Linked DNA regions of Planctomyces sp. SH-PL62. The protein of the gene in region 2 interacts with the protein of the main gene of each other region in a pairwise test. Links are inferred from orthologs where the notes say so. Each region holds a gene or a part of one and is shown on either strand. Other genes may lie near its edges. The genes, in order: VT85_RS06440 and ileS.

Evidence for each region.
Region 1: the proteins of ileS (region 2) and VT85_RS06440 interact in binary tests that used the Escherichia coli proteins (3 or more experiments, as listed by UniProt). The link is inferred for Planctomyces sp. SH-PL62 from one-to-one orthologs.

Annotation. Positions count from the first base shown.
Region 1 is NZ_CP011273.1:1,658,236-1,665,587, reverse strand. Bases 1,527-4,335 are described here. They hold VT85_RS06440 (sugar ABC transporter substrate-binding protein), read left to right. Parts: upstream 1,527-2,346; coding sequence 2,347-3,324; downstream 3,325-4,335. Other genes in these bases: dapF (diaminopimelate epimerase), read right to left, coding at 3,379-4,218; VT85_RS06445 (transglutaminase-like domain-containing protein), read left to right, coding at 1,527-2,235. In the rest of the region: VT85_RS06450 (GNAT family N-acetyltransferase), read right to left, coding at 1-500; more of VT85_RS06445, read left to right, coding at 712-1,526; VT85_RS06430 (site-2 protease family protein), read left to right, coding at 4,367-5,155; lon (endopeptidase La), read left to right, coding at 5,367-7,352. UniProt on the Escherichia coli protein: Part of the ABC transporter complex RbsABC involved in ribose import. Binds ribose. Also serves as the primary chemoreceptor for chemotaxis.
Region 2 is NZ_CP011273.1:827,894-835,827, reverse strand. What follows is about bases 2,411-5,801. They hold ileS (isoleucine--tRNA ligase), read right to left. Parts: upstream 5,467-5,801; coding sequence 2,611-5,466; downstream 2,411-2,610. Other genes in these bases: VT85_RS03240 (purine-nucleoside phosphorylase), read right to left, coding at 5,525-5,801; purN (phosphoribosylglycinamide formyltransferase), read right to left, coding at 2,411-2,614. Outside these bases: VT85_RS03260 (beta-L-arabinofuranosidase domain-containing protein), read left to right, coding at 1-1,374; VT85_RS03255 (DUF1348 family protein), read left to right, coding at 1,408-1,902; more of purN, read right to left, coding at 1,934-2,410; more of VT85_RS03240, read right to left, coding at 5,802-6,355; VT85_RS03235 (TPR end-of-group domain-containing protein), read right to left, coding at 6,509-6,949; VT85_RS27330 (hypothetical protein), read right to left, coding at 7,194-7,544. UniProt on the Escherichia coli protein: Catalyzes the attachment of isoleucine to tRNA(Ile). As IleRS can inadvertently accommodate and process structurally similar amino acids such as valine, to avoid such errors it has two additional distinct tRNA(Ile)-dependent editing activities.

The DNA.
Region 1 (7,352 bases), 830 kb from region 2 along the record:
CCGACGCGCCGGATGCCGTAGACCGCGACGGGGATGTCGAACACCTCGGTCCGACCTTCGAGCCGCATCCCCAGCCGCCGAGCCACGCGGATCGACGGCTGGTTGTCGCCCTGGATCATGCTGATGACGTGATTCTCGCCCAAACGTTCGAAGGCGACGTCCAGCGACGCCCGGGCCGCCTCGGTGGCGAAGCCCTGGCCCCAGGAGGCTCGCCGGAGCATCCAGCCGACCTCCAGGCCCGGCCAGCCCTCGGGACGCCAGCAGCCGACCCGGCCGATCAACGCGCCGCCGGCCCGCTCCTCCACGGCCCAGATCCCGAAGCCCCGGAGGGTCCAGTGGCCGAGGATCGTGGCCATGTTGCGCCACGCCTCGGCGCGGTTCATCGGGCCGGAGCCCAGATACCTCATGACCTCGGGGTCGCTCGTCATCTCGGCGTAGGCGTCGAGGTCGGACTCGCGGAACTGGCGGAGCGTCAGCCGTTCGGTTTCCAGGCTCTCCATGGCATCGTCCAGCCGACCGGCGGTCGTGATTGCGAAATTGGGGGGGCGGGGCCGGGCCTCAGTCTAGCATGCGGCGGCGCGGGCCGAGAAGCCGGCCGGGACTTGAGCTTGAGGCCTCGCCGGGCTTTCGCCGATAGTGGCACGGGGGATTCCGCGCGCCGGGCGCGTCCGAGTCGGCCTCGATGCTGGTCCAGGGAAAGGGTTCAGGGTCATGTACCGGATTCGTCTTCGCCGCCTGCGTCCGCTGCGGCTTTCGCCGATCCTGTTCGCGGTCGCCGCCGCCGTCTTCGCGGGCGCGTCGACCGCGCCCGCCCGCGGGGAGGACGCGTGGGACGCCGTCTTCCTCGCCGGTAACAAGATCGGCTACATCCACACCTTCATCGAGAAGGTGAGCGAGAAGGGCCGGCCGCTCAACCGCGTGCGGGTCGACACCGTCCTGAGCTTCCGCCGGGGCGACGACGTGGTGGTCCAGAAGATGATGTACGGGACGATCGAGACCCCCGAGGGGGAGGTCCTCCGGCTCGACACCCGAACCCTGACCAGCGACAACGAAATCCGGGTCTTCGGCGACGCGGTCAACGGTCAGATGAAGCTGATCCTCGAAGGGACCAAGCAGCGTCAGGAGCAGGTGATCCCCTGGGGTCCCGAGGTCCGAGGCCCCTATGCGGCCGAACAGAGCATGGCGAAGAAGCCGATGACCGAAGGAGAGAGCCGGACCCTCAAGATGTACATCCCCGACCTGAACCGGGTGGTGGACATCGAGATGAAGGCCGGGCCGACGGCCGACGTGGAACTGGGCGACGGCCTGAAGCGACCGCTCCGCAAGATCGAGCAGCTCGCCACGCTCGACGGCAAGCCTCGTCCCGAGCTGAGCGCGGTCCTCTGGGTGGACGCCGGCGGCCAGGTGCTGAAGCAGGACGTCGACCTGCTGGGGGGGATGACGACCTACCGGACCACCGAGCAGGGCGCCAAGGCCCCCGGCGGCCGGATCAAGTACGACCAGATCCGCGGCACCATCGTCAAGTCGGAGCGCGAGATCCCCACCCCGTACCAGACCCAGTACATCAAATACCTGATCACCCACAAGGACGAGGACCCGGCCAAGATCATCCCCGCCGACCGTCGCCAGTCGATCCAGGCCACGGGCGACGGCAAGTCGGCGACGCTCATCATCCAGACGATGGGCCCCAACGACGGCGAGGCCGGGACCGCGGCCGTCGACCCCGAGTTCCTCCGCCCCAACGGGATGATCACCAGCGCCGACGCCCGCGTGAAGCGGCTGGCCGATCGGGCCGTGGCCGAAGCGGTGGCCCCCTGGGACCAGGCCGTCCGCATCAACCACTGGGTCTTCCAGAACATGCGGAGCAACTTCGAAACGACGTTCGCCCCGGCCAGCGAGGCCGCGCAGAACCTGACCGGCGACTGCACCGAGCACTCCGTGCTGGCCGCGGCGATGTCGCGGGCGAAGGGGATCCCGTCGCGGGTCGCCGTGGGCCTGATCTATGTCGACAGCAAGGAGCTGAAGGCGAAGGGGTTCGGCTTCCACATGTGGCACGAGGTCTACGTCAACAACCGCTGGGTCGCGCTCGACTCGTCGTTCGACCAGGCGCAGGTGGACGCCACGCACATCAAGCTCTCGGAGTCGAGCCTGGAAGGCGTTTCGCCGTTCGAGTCGTTCCTGCCCATCCTCCGGGTCCAGGGCAAGGTGACGATCGAGCCGCTGGAACTCCGTTGACGGTGCGTTGACCGCCCCCCGGCCCCGGCGGCACAATGGTCCGACGTGCGAGGCGAACCTTCCCGAACGCGACCCGCCGAGGCCGTCGCGTCGCGCCCCGGAGTCGAAACCATGTTCCCGATGAAGCGGCCGGCCGAGCTGGCCTTCCTGTTGTTCCTGGCCCCCCTGGCCGTCGGTTGCGCCGAGAAGTCGGCCTCGACCGAGGGGGGGGCGTCGCCGGCTTCGGCGTCATCTTCCGGCCGAATCGGCGCGGTCCTGCCGACGTTCAACCACCCGTTCTTCCTCGCCATGAAGGACGGGATGGAGGCGAAGGCCAGGGAGCTGGGGCTGGAGGTCGACGTCCGCGACGGCCAGGACGACGACGCCAAGCAGATCGCGCAGGTGGAGACGCTCCTTAACCTGGGCCTCAAGGCCGTGATCCTCTGCCCTCGCGACGAGGACGCGCTGACGCCGGCCGTCGAGGCGGCGAATCGCGTTTCGGTGCCGATCCTGGCGTTGAACCGCCGCATCAACGGCGGCGAGGTCGTCAGCTACGTCGGGGCCGACGACGCCGAGGGGGGCGTCCTCCAGGGTGAGGAGCTGGTGCGGCTGCTCGGCCCCAAGGGGGGCAAGATCGTCTACCTGGAAGGGACCGAGGGTTCGAGCCCCCAGCGCAAGCGGAACGCGGGCCTGATGGCCGTGCTCCAGAAGCACCCCGAGATCGAGGTCGCCGACAGTCGATTCGCCGGCTTCCAGGAGGACAAGGCCAAGAGCGTCATGACCGACCTGGTCCGTCGCTTCCAGCCGGGCGAGATCCGCGCCGTGGTGGCCCAGTCCGACGAGATGGCCCTGCCCGCCGCCGAGGTTGCCCAGGCCGAAGGCTGGAAAGACGTGATGGTCCTCGGCTTCGACGGCAGCCAGGCCGCGTTCGACGCCGTCCGCGACGGCCGCCTCGCCTGCACCATCCTCCAGGACCCTCGCGAACAAGGGGCGAAGGCCGTGGAGGTCATGGCGGCCAAACTCAAGGGCGAGACCGTCGACCAGGAAGTCGTCACCCCCCTCCGCCTCATCAACAAGGCGAACGTCGACCAGCACAAGCCGGCGTATTGATCGAGGGCGGCGACGTCCTCGGAACCTCGCCCCCCCGGGGGGCGAGGACGAGGATCACGCCTGCGGCCAGGTCCCGGAGAAGACCTCGGTGGCGGGGCCGGTCATGAAGACCGAGGCGTCGCGGTCGGGCCATTCGAGTTCCAGGTCGCCGCCCGGGAGATGGGCGAGGATGCGGCCGCCGGTGCGACCCGTCAGGACGCCGGCGACGCAGACGGCGCAGGCACCGGTGCCGCAGGCCAGGGTCACGCCGGAGCCGCGCTCCCAGGTGCGCATGCGGACCTCGCTCGGGGAGACGACCTCGACGACGTGGACGTTCACGCGCTTCGGGAACGCGGGATGGCGCTCGATCAACGGGCCCAAAGCCTCCAGCGGGAAGGCCGCGACGTCGTCCACGAACAGGACGGCGTGGGGGTTGCCCATCGAGACGGCGGTGAGGAGGAAGTCCTTGCCGCCGATCTCCAACGGCACGTCGATCACGGGATCGCCCGGCAGGTTCGTCGGGATCTCCTCGGCGCGGAGGATCGGGGCTCCCATGTCGACGCGCACGAGCCGGGCCTCGCCGGCCTCGACGGTCAGGTCCAGGGTCAGGACGCCCCGACCGGTCTCCACGGTGACGCGAGGGCGGGCCGCGATGCCGTGGTCGTGGATGAACTTGGCGACGCAACGTACGCCGTTGCCGCACATCTCGCCCTCGGAGCCGTCGCTGTTGAACATCCGCATCCGGGCGTCGGCCCGATCGCTCGGCATGATGAGGATCAGGCCGTCCGAGCCGATGGCGAAATGGCGGTCGCTGACCGCGCGGGCCAGCTCGCCGGGATCGGCCGGGGCGGGCTGAGAGAACGTCTCGACGTAGACGTAGTCGTTGCCCAGGCCGTGCATCTTCGTAAATTTCATGGGTAGGTGGGTGAGATCCGGGAGTGGTCCGCCCGGACCGACTGCGATCCGTTGGCCGACGGGGCGGGCGCGACGGTACTATTGTAGGCTCGACCCCAAGTCCGCTTCCAGGCCCGTCGCCCGGCGACGGGGAACTGCGAGGATCCTGATGAGCAGCGTCGCGCCGAGTACGTCCTACGACCTGAGGTTCCAGCTCCTGAACGTGCCGGTGCGCGTCCACCCGCTGTTCTGGCTGGTCACGGCGGTGCTCGGCTGGAACGACGGCGATCTGGGGAAGGTCGCGCTCTGGATCGGCTGCGTGTTCGTCTCGATCCTGGTCCACGAGTTCGGCCACGCCCTGATGGGCCGACGGTTCGGCGGCTCGCCGTCGATCGTGCTCTACAGCCTGGGGGGGCTCTGCTACTCCGGGTCCGAACGCACCCCGGGGCAGCGGCTGGCGGTGATCCTGGGAGGCCCGGCGGCCGGCCTGCTCCTGTTCCTCCTGACCCTGATCGTCGCGAGCCTGGCCCTGGGGATGACGCCGGGCGAGCACCTGGCCTTCATGAAGATGGTGGTGGGCCTGACTCCCGACCCGGGGAGCGTGATGGGCGGGGTCCAGAAGCTCCAGAACTCGACGAACGCGGAACTCTATTTCAACCTGCTCCAGATCAACTTGTACTGGACGCTCGTGAACCTGCTCCCCATCTGGCCGCTCGACGGCGGCCAGGCCTCGCAGATCGTCATGTCGCAGGTCGACCGACGCCACGGCGTGCGCCGGAGCCACATCCTGTCGCTGCTGACGGCCGGCGTGCTCGCCTTGCTCCTGGGTGTGCGGACCGGGAATTTGTTCCTCGCCGTCTTCATGGGCTATTTCGCGTTCCTGAATTTCCAGGTCCTCCAATCGATGCACGACTCGCAGGCTTTCGGGTCTCGCGACGACGACTGGTGGCGGCAGTGAACGTTTGTCCGAGACGGTGTCTCGGCCCGTACGGGGCTGGTCGTCGTAGGTGACGCCAGGTTGAGAATTTACGTCGGAACCCTGGAGGGCGTCGGGTGCCCTCTTCCCTTTCCGAAGGCGATGGACCACAATTCACGGGTCCGTCCCCGCCGATCGAGCCGAGGGCGAGGCCGCGGTGCATCCTTTGAGAGCGAGAGCAGAACAGGAATCCATGGGCGCACGCACGAAAAAGCCGTCGTCACGGAAGCGTCCGGCGGCCCGGGAAGAGGGGACGGATCGCGAAGGTCCGGACGGGGTGCATGAGGAGTCGGCCGCCGCGGGCGCGGCTCCGGAACGTTCCAATCGATTGCCTCTCTTGCCGTTGCGTTCGGACCTGGTGTTCCCGCAGACGGTGGTGCCCCTGGTGGTGAACCGCCCCAGCGGGATCCGACTGGTCGACGAGGTGATGGTCGGCGAGCGGCTGGTCGGGCTGGCCAGCCAGCTCCATCCCGAGATCGACGATCCCGGGATGAACGACCTTTTCCCGACGATCTGCGTGGGCACCGTCCTGAAGATGCTCAAGTTTCCGGACGGTTCCACCCGGATCGTCTGCCAGGGGCAGACGCGCGCCCGCCTGGTGAACGTCGTGCAGACCGAGCCGTACCTGATCGGCGAGGTCGAGCCGCTGGAGGAGATCGACGAGGGGGGGGTGGAAGTCGACGCCCTGGTCCACCACGTCAACCGCCTGTTCCAGCGGATGGTCGACCAGAGCCAGCAGATCCCCGAGGAGCTCCAGGTCGCGGCGATGAACACGCACGAGCCGGGAAGGCTCGCGGACCTGCTGGCGTCGAGCCTGCCGTTCTCCATCGAGGAGCGGCAGATGATGCTCGGCGAGGTCAACGTCCGGCTCCGCCTGGAGCGGCTCTCCCAGTTCCTCTCCCGCCAACTCGCGGTGCTGGAACTCTCCACCAAGATCCAGGAGCAGGTCGGCTCCGAACTCTCCAAGGCCCAGCGCGACCACTTCCTCCGCCAGCAGCTCAAGGCCATCCAGGACGAGCTGGGCGAGGGCGAGGGGGAGAACCCCGAGGTCGCCGAGCTCTGGGAACGGATCAGGACGGCCAACCCGCCCGAGGAGGTCCAGCGCGAGGCCGAGCGCGAGCTGGAGCGGCTCGTGGGGATGCACCCAAGCTCCGCCGAGTACTCCATCGTCCGGACCTATCTGGACTGGCTGGCCCTGCTTCCCTGGGACAAGTCCAGCAAGGACCGGCTGGACCTTCGCCGCGCGCGGAAGATCCTCGACACGGACCACTACGACCTGGAGAAGATCAAGGAGCGGATCCTCGAATACCTCGCGGTCCGCAAGCTCAAGCAGGACATGAAGGGGCCGATCCTCTGCTTCGCGGGCCCGCCGGGGACCGGCAAGACGTCGCTGGGCAAGAGCATCGCCAAGGCTCTCGGGCGCGAGTTCGTCCGCGTCAGCCTGGGGGGCGTGCACGACGAGGCCGAGATTCGCGGACACCGTCGGACGTACGTCGCCGCCATGCCGGGAAGGGTGATCCAGGGCATCCGCAAGGCCGGTACGAACAACCCCGTCTTCATGCTGGACGAGGTGGACAAGCTGGGCAACGATTTCCGGGGCGATCCCTCCGCCGCGCTGCTGGAAGTCCTCGACCCCGAGCAGAACGGGACGTTCCGCGATCACTACCTCGACGTGGATTTCGACCTCTCGAAGGTCATGTTCATCGCCACCGCGAACGTCCTGGATTCGATCCCCTCCCCCCTGCTCGACCGGATGGAGGTGCTCAACCTCCCCGGCTACAGCGAGGAGGAGAAGACCCTGATCGCCCAGAAATACATCATCCCCAAACAGCTCGACGCCCACGGCCTCGTCGCCGAGGACCTGGAGATCACCGAGCAGGCGATCCGCAAAATCATCTCCGACTACACCCGCGAGGCCGGACTGCGGAACCTTGAGCGCGAGGTCGCGGCCGTCAGCCGGAAGATCGCCCGCAGGCGGGCCGAGGGGAAGAAGAAGGCGGTGACCGTCGGCCCGGTTCAGGTCGCCGAGCTGCTGGGACCCTCGCGCTACTTCCGCGAGCTGGCCGACCGGACGGGCATCCCGGGGGTCGCCACCGGCCTGGCCTGGACCCCCACCGGGGGCGAGATCCTGTTCATCGAGGCCTCGGCCACGCCCGGCAAGGGGGGCCTGATGCTCACC
Region 2 (7,934 bases):
AATTCGGTCGGCGCCCACATCGGCGAGGTCTGCGTGACGACCACCTGGATCCAGCTCTCGCTGCAACTGCTGCGGTTCACCGGCGAGCGGAAGTACGCCGAGGCGATCGAACTGGCCGCGTACAACCACCTGGCCGCGGCTCAGCATCCGGCGGGCGACGACTGGTGCTATTACACGGCCCTGGAAGGCCGGAAGCAGTACGACGCCCATATCACCTGCTGCCACTCCAGCGGGCCTCGCGGCATGGCCCTGGTCGTGCAGGCGGCCTACCTGACGACCGAGTGGGAGGGCCGCGACGCGGTGATCGTCGAGACGCGGGAGACCTCGGAGGCGACGTTCCCGGTCGCCGGCCGCGACGTCGTGATCGACCAGTCGAGCGAGTTCCCGCGATCGGGGACCTCGACGATGACGCTTCGCGCCTTCGGGCCGTTCGCCCTCTCGATCGTGATCCCGAAGCCGGCCTGGAGCCGCACGCTTCGGGTCTCGACGAAGGGCTCGTCCTCCGAGTTGAAGGTCCTGCCGGACGGCTCGATCGTGCTCTCGTCCAATGATTGGCGCGACGGCACGACGATCCAGGTCAACGTCGATTTGGAGCCGAGGGCGGTCCCCGGCGGCGTTTCCAACCCCGACTGCGCGGCGCTGACCTGGGGCCCGTTCGTCCTGGCGTACGACGAGGCCCGAAACCCCGGCGGCCCCCCCGCGAGGGCCGTCGGCCTGACGGCCTTCGAGAAGGTCGAGGCGGTCCCGGGCCAGGACCTGGCGTTCCGCCTGCCGGTCGTCGGCCGCGATCCCAACGCCGCCCCGTCCCCCGCCGTCCTCGTGCCGTTCGCCGACGCCGGCTCGACCGGCGGCGCGTATCGCGTCTGGCTCCGCGCGCCGGGCGTCCCGCTCGCCGTGCGCGACTCGATCCTCGCCTACGCCGAGGAGTCCCGCTCGCGCGAGGGGAACGTCGGCGGCTCGATCAACGACGGCGATCCGGAGACCTACGTCGTGACCTTCGACGCCCGCAAGCCGAAGGACGGCGAAGATTGGTACGCCGTCGCCCTCACCGAGCCGACCCCGGTCCGTCGCGTCGTCTTCCGGCACGGCCGAACCTTCCACGACGGCGGCTGGTTCGACGCGACGAAGGGGAAGCCGCGCGTGCAGATCCGACGCGACGCCGAGGGCCCCTGGGAGACCATCGGCGAGCTGGCCGACTACCCCGCCGCGACCGCGACCCAGGCCGCCGACCTCAAGCCCGGCCAGCCGTTCGAACTGAAGCTCAAGGAGCCCGTCGCCGCGCGAGGCGTTCGCGTCGTCGGCGTCCCCGCCTCGGGCGACGCCCCCGATCAGGCCTTCTCCTCCTGCGCGGAGCTGGAGGCGTTCTCGGAGTAAGCCCTTCGCCTTTTACGCTCGCAGGAGAGTCCGATGAACTCGCAAACGCCGGCCGCGTCCCAGGGCCCTTCGGCGAACGCGCCCCCCTTCACGGCGGAGTCGGCCGCTCGGAAAGTCCGGGCGGCCGAGGACGCCTGGAACTCGCGCGATCCCGACCGCGTGGCCCTCGCCTACACCGAGGACTCCGCGTGGCGCAACCGCTCGGAATTCCTCGTCGGTCGCGACGAGATCCGGGCCTTCCTCGCCCGCAAGTGGGCGAAGGAGCTTGACTACCGGCTGGTCAAGGCCTTGTGGGCCTTCACCGACGCCCACATCGCCGTCCGATTCCGCTACGAGTGGCGCGACGATTCGGGCCGCTGGTATCGCAGCTACGGCAACGAGCTGTGGGAGTTCGACGAGAAGGGCCTGATGCGCCGTCGCGAGGCCAGCATCAACGACGTCTCGATCCGCGAGGACGAGCGCACGTTCCACTGGCCCGCGCCCGGTCCCCGCCCGGCGGATCATCCCGGCATCCCGGACGTCCGGTGAGCCAAGAGGATCGGGGAGGGAGGAGACGAGATCAGACGTCCGGCTCGTCTCCCGGCGAGACGATCCGCACCCGACGGCCTTCGATGCGAAGGCGGCCGGAGGCATAGAGGGCGACGGCTTCGGGGAGGGCCTCGCGTTCGGCCTCGAAGACGCGGGCGGCCAGGGCGCGGGCGTCGTCGCCTTCCAGCACGGGGACGGTCTTCTGGAGGATGATCGGGCCTTCGTCGTACTCGTCGCTGGCGAAGTGGACGGTGCAGCCGCTGATCTTCACGCCGTAGTCGAGAGCGGCCTGGTGGACGCGATCGCCATAGTAGCCCTTGCCGCAGAACGACGGGATCAGGCCGGGGTGGATGTTGACGACCCTCCCCTTGAAGTCGTCGGGGATCTTGACCAGGGCGAGGAATCCGGCGAGCAGGACGAGGTCCGCCCCGCTCTCCCGGATCGGATCGAAGACCGACGCGCTGAAGGCTTCGAGGTCGGTCCGTTGCCTGGCCGAGTCGGCGACGGCGACGGGGAGCCCGACCTTCTCGGCCCTGGCGATCGCGGCGATCCCGCCGCGGCTGGCGACGACCTGGACGACCCGGGCGTCGAGCGTCCCGGCTTCGATCCGGTCGAGCAGGTTCTGGAGCGTGGTGCCGCCCCCGGAGACGCAGACCCCCAGCCGGATCGGCGAGATCGGCCGGCGCGGGGGGCCGCTCGGCGTCGAGGTCATCGGGCCGGGCCCTTCTCGGCCTGGGCCGTCACGACGCGGACGCAGCGCTCGCAGAGCGTCGGGTGTTCGGCGGCCCGGCCGACGCTCGGCCGGTAGTTCCAGCAACGCTCGCACTTGCCGTACGACGAGCGCGAGGCCGACACCGCGAACCGATCGGCGCCGGCCGCCGGGGCCCCTTCCGCCTCGCGGACCTCGACTTCCGAGACCAGGCAGATGGTCGCCAGCAGGTCGCGGTCGGCCTGGAGGAGCGGCAGGTCGGCCGTCGGGACCGTGATCACCACGGACGCCTCCTGGGCGCTGCCGATCGTCTTGTCCTTGCGAAGCCCTTCGAGCGCCCGGAGGATGGCGTCGCGGGCCTCGCTGAGGACGTCCCAGCGCGCGTCGCGCTCGTGGTCGTCCCAGCGGGGGTCGGGCTCGGGGAACGTCGCCAGGTGGACGCTCGCCGGGAAGCCCTGGCCGTGCGGCAGGTAGCCCCAGGATTCCTCGGCCGTGTGCGGGAGGATCGGCGCCAGCAGCCGGGTCAGGACGTCGTGCAGCTTGGACAGGACGAACTGCGCGGCGCGGCGGTCGGGGCCCAGGGGCTCCTCGGCGTAGAGCCGGTCCTTCAGCACGTCGAGGTAGAAGCTCGACAGCTCCACCGAGAAGAACTGGTAGATCCGCGAATAGACCCGGTAGAACTCGAACCGCTCATAGGCGGCGAGGGCGTCGCGGATCACCTGGTTGAGCTGGCCGAGGGCCCAGTGGTCGATCTCGTGGAGGGTCGCCAGGTCGACGGTCGTCGGGTCGAACCCGGCGTAGTCCTCCAGGTTCCCCAGGAGGTAGCGGAACGTGTTGCGGATCTTGCGATACGCCTCGGACGCTTCCTTGATCGAGCGTTCGCTGATCCGGATGTCGTCGGCGTAGTCCATGCTGGAGACCATGAGCCGGAGGACGTCGGCGCCGTGCTGCTCGGTCGCCTTGACGGCGGGGATGGCGTTGCCCTCGGACTTGGCCATCTTCCGGCCCTTGTCGTCGACGACGAACCCGTGGGTCAGGATGCTCTCGAACGGGGCCTTCCCCGTGGTCCCGACCGCCGTCAGGATCGACGACTGGAACCAGCCGCGATGCTGGTCGGAGCCCTCCAGGTACATGTGCGCGGGGAAGCCCAGTTCGAAGCCCCCGCCCCCGGCCAGCACGGCCCGGTGGCTGGATCCGGATTCGAACCAGACGTCCAGGATGTCCCCTTCCTTGCGGAAGCTGGTCCCGCCGCATTGGGGGCACTTCGCGCCGGGGGGGAGGATCTCCTCGACGGGCTTGCCGAACCAGGCGTCGGCCCCTTCCTTGCGGAAGAGGTCGCGGAAATGGCGGGCGGTCTCGGCGGTGAGGAGCTGGGCGTTGCAGGCGGTGCAGCCCAGGGCCGGGATCGGCACGCCCCACGACCGCTGGCGGCTGATGCACCAGTCCGGCCGGAGCGACACCATCGCCTCGATCCGCGACTGGCCCCACTCGGGATACCACTTGACGTTCTTGATCTCCTCCAACGTCCGCCCGCGAAGGTCGTTGCGGTCCACGCCGACGAACCACTGCTCGGTCGCCCGGAAGATGACCGGCTTCTTGCAGCGCCAGCAATGGGGGTAGCTGTGCGTCAGCGGCGTCTCGACGTAGAGGTCGCCCGACTCCTTGAGATGAGCGACGACCTTGGGATTGCCCGCCAGGACGTGGAGGCCGACGAGCCATTCGGGGGCCTCGTCGGTGAACTTGCCCGCCGGGTCGACCGGGCTCAGGACCGGGAGTTGATAGGCGCGCCCGGTCAGGTAGTCCTCGCCGCCGTGGCCGGGGGCGGTGTGGACCAGCCCGGTGCCGTCGTCGACGCTGACGTAGGTCGCCAGCACGATCGGCGAGACCCGCTGCACGAACGGGTGGCGGTACTCCGCGTGCTCCAGCTCGCGACCCTTGCAGCGGCCGACCTCGACGAAGTCGGCGACCCTCTTCAGCTCCATGACCCTGGCGACGAGGTCCGCCCCCAGGATCGTGCGGACGGTCCGGCCGGACTCGGGGTCGGTGTAGCGGACGCCGGCGTAGGTCAGGTCGGGGTGGACGGCGATGGCGACGTTGGCCGGGAGGGTCCAGGGGGTCGTCGTCCAGATCATCGCCCGCCAGTCCTCGGCCTTCGAGCCGTCGGCCTGGAGCCAGGCGTCGGGGACGCCGGCGACCATCGGGAAGTTGACGTAGATGCTGGGCGAGGTCGAGTCGCGGTACTCCAGCTCGGCCTCGGCCAGCGCGGTCTGGTCGGAGGTGCACCAGTGGATCGGCTTGAGCTGGCGGAAGACGTAGCCGCCGTCGAGGAGGTCGGCCAGGACGTCGACGATCCCGGCCTCGTAGCGGTGGTCGAGGGTCAGGTAGGGATCGTCCCAGTCGCCGAGCACTCCCAGGCGGCGGAACTGCGCGCGCTGGACGTCGACCCACTTCATGGCCTCGACGCGGCAGAGCTCGCGGATCTCGGCGCGGCTGAGGGACGCGGCCTTCGAGCCCAGGTCCTTCATGACCTTGTGCTCGATCGGCAGGCCGTGGGTGTCCCAGCCGGGGACGTAAGGGCTGTCGAAGCCGCGCATCGAGAGCGAGCGGACGACGAAGTCCTTGAGCATCTTGTTGAGGGCCGTCCCCATGTGGATGTCGCCGTTGGCGTACGGCGGGCCGTCGTGGAGCACGCGGCGGGGGGCCTCCTTGCGGGCGCGGCGGAGCTGGCCGTAGAGGTCCTGCTCGCGCCAGCTCTCCTGCATCTTCGGCTCGCGGGCGGGCAGGTTGGCCTTCATCTCGAACCCGGTGGCGGGCAGGTTCAAGGTCTCTTTATACGGCTTGGCGTTCGTGGACATGACGCTTCGGGATCCCTGGATCGGTGCGAGGGGGCTCGACTCTTGGCCTCGTTCCGGCTCAGCCCGGCCAGCGTTCGAGGACGCCCCGGACGATGGTGCGGAGCTTGGCTTCGGCCTGGTTGGCGACGGCGATGATGTCCTCGATCCGCGCCGGCTCCAGCGCGTCGGGCAGGCACATGTCGGTGACGATCGAGAAGCCCAGGACCTTGATCCCGGCGTGGACGGCGACCAGGACCTCGGGGATCGTGGACATGCCGACGACGTCGGCCCCGATGGCGCGGAGGAATCGGTACTCGGCCCGGGTCTCCAGGTTCGGGCCCGTCACCGCCACGTAGACGCCCCGATGGGCGACGACGTTCGCTTCAAGGGCCACGCGGAGGGCCAGATCCTGCAGCCCCTCGTCGTAGGGCCCGCTCATATCCGGGAAGCGGGGGCCGAGGCGGTCGTCGTTGGGGCCGATGAGTGGGTTGAGGCCCAGCAGGTTGATGTGGTCTTCGATGACCATGAGGTCCCCCTTGCGGAACTGGGGGTTCAGGCCGCCGCAGGCGTTGGAGACCACGAGCAACTCGCAGCCCATCTCCTTCATCACGCGGATCGGGAACGTCACCTGGGCGGCGGAGTAGCCCTCGTACAGGTGGAACCGCCCTTCCATCGCCATCACGGGATGGCCGGCGAGGGTCCCGCAGACGAGCTGGCCGGCGTGGCCCTCGACCGTGGAGCGCGGGAAGTGGGGGATCTTGGGGTATGGGATCGCGACCGGCGACTCGATCTCGCGGGCCAGGGCTCCCAGGCCGGTGCCCAGCACCAGGCCGATTCGCGGGCTTCCTTGCCAGGACGCCCGGACGGCCTTCGCGGCCTCCTGGACGTGCTCCCAATCGTGATGGGTCATCGAACTTCCCGTGGCTCGTGTCGAGGGACGAGGGCAAAAAAAAAAGGCGGGCGCCGCTCACCGTCCGGGGATCGGTGGGCGGCGCCCGCCCTCTTCAGCGGGTTTGGGCCGGCGCGGCCGGGGCGTTCCGGAACGAATCGGCGGCGGGGCCGATCAGAGGATGAACTCGAAGCGGCGGATCAACCGCTGGAAGCGAGGATCGCGGCGGAGCGTCTTCAGGTCGGGGTCGTGCCGCAGCCGCTCCTGGCACTGGTAGCCCAGCTCCAGGGACCGTTGCAGGCCAGCGAAGGCGGGATCGATCATGCCCATCATCGCGTAGCTGCACGCCAGGTTGTACCAGGCGATTGCATCTTCGGGGAGGAGCCGGACGAGCCTGCGGTCGAGCTGCAACGCGCGAGTGTACAACCCCTTGGCCGCGAGGTTGTTGGCGTGCACGCGGAGGACTTCGACGAGGTACGGGTCGCGTTCCAGGATGCCGCCGAGGAACTCGATTTCAAAATCGCGCTGGGATTGCTCGCGCACCCTTCGCGTCGAGGTCTCAGGAGTCGGCCGATCTCCGGTGGAATCCCCCATCCAGTCGTTCGATCCACCCATCGCTTCGTCTCCCTTCGTACCTGCCACCGACATCGTCCCATCGCCCGGCGAAGCGCCGAGGGAGGGTGGCCGATACGGCGATCTCTCTTAGAATATCCCGAAGTCATGACGTGCGGCAAGGTGCATTCTCGCTTCTCCTCCCGGAAATCCCCCGCGCACGCCCGCGTAAACGGAGAAGAGGCAGGCCGTGGGGCCTGCCTCTTCCGGGATTGCTCGTCGGGTCCCCGGCGGGGTCCGTCGGGGCTCAGTCGATGTCTTCTTCGTCTTCCTCGTCGATGTCGTCGAACTCGTCGTCGTCATCGTCGTCGAAGTCGTCTTCATCCTCGTCGACGTCGATGTCCTCGATCTCGTCGTCGAGCTCTTCGTCGATGTCTTCCTCGTCGTCGTCGAAGTCCTCGTCGATGTCTTCCTCATCGTCGAGTTCGTCGAACTCCTCCTCGTCGTCTTCCTCGTCGTCGAAGGTTTCGTCGAACTCCTCCTCCTCGCCGGGGTGGCGGGCGTCCAGGAAGGAGGTTCGGGCGTTCCAGCCTTCCCGGATATCGTCCGGGGAGGCGAGAGGCTCCAGAATCAGGGACGTCGTCGCAAGGTCGAGCATGGATCCGGTCCTCGGGCCAGGGGATGCCAGGAAGGGTTGCGTCTGCGAGACGCGAAGTCTCGGGGCGTCATCCCGTTCCGCAGTTCGATTAGGGGATGAAATTCGGGGTCGAGTCTTCACGCTGGTCATCGGGTCGTCATGGGGCTTTGGCTTGGCTGAACGGCTGGGCGGCCGACCGTTCGCGGCTCCCGGGCGGTCCTCGCCCGGGGATCGGCCGAGTGGCCGAGGCCGCCGCACCGGAGCGTTCTCTCCGATTGTTCGGCAGGACCTCGTGGACGCCTTGAAGGGAGTCGTCCGAGGAAACGGCGGCGACTTCGAATTGTTTCGCCGAGAACCGCCGCGTCCCTCCCCGGCCGAGGGGGACGGCGACGTTCGGGGGATCGCCGAGGG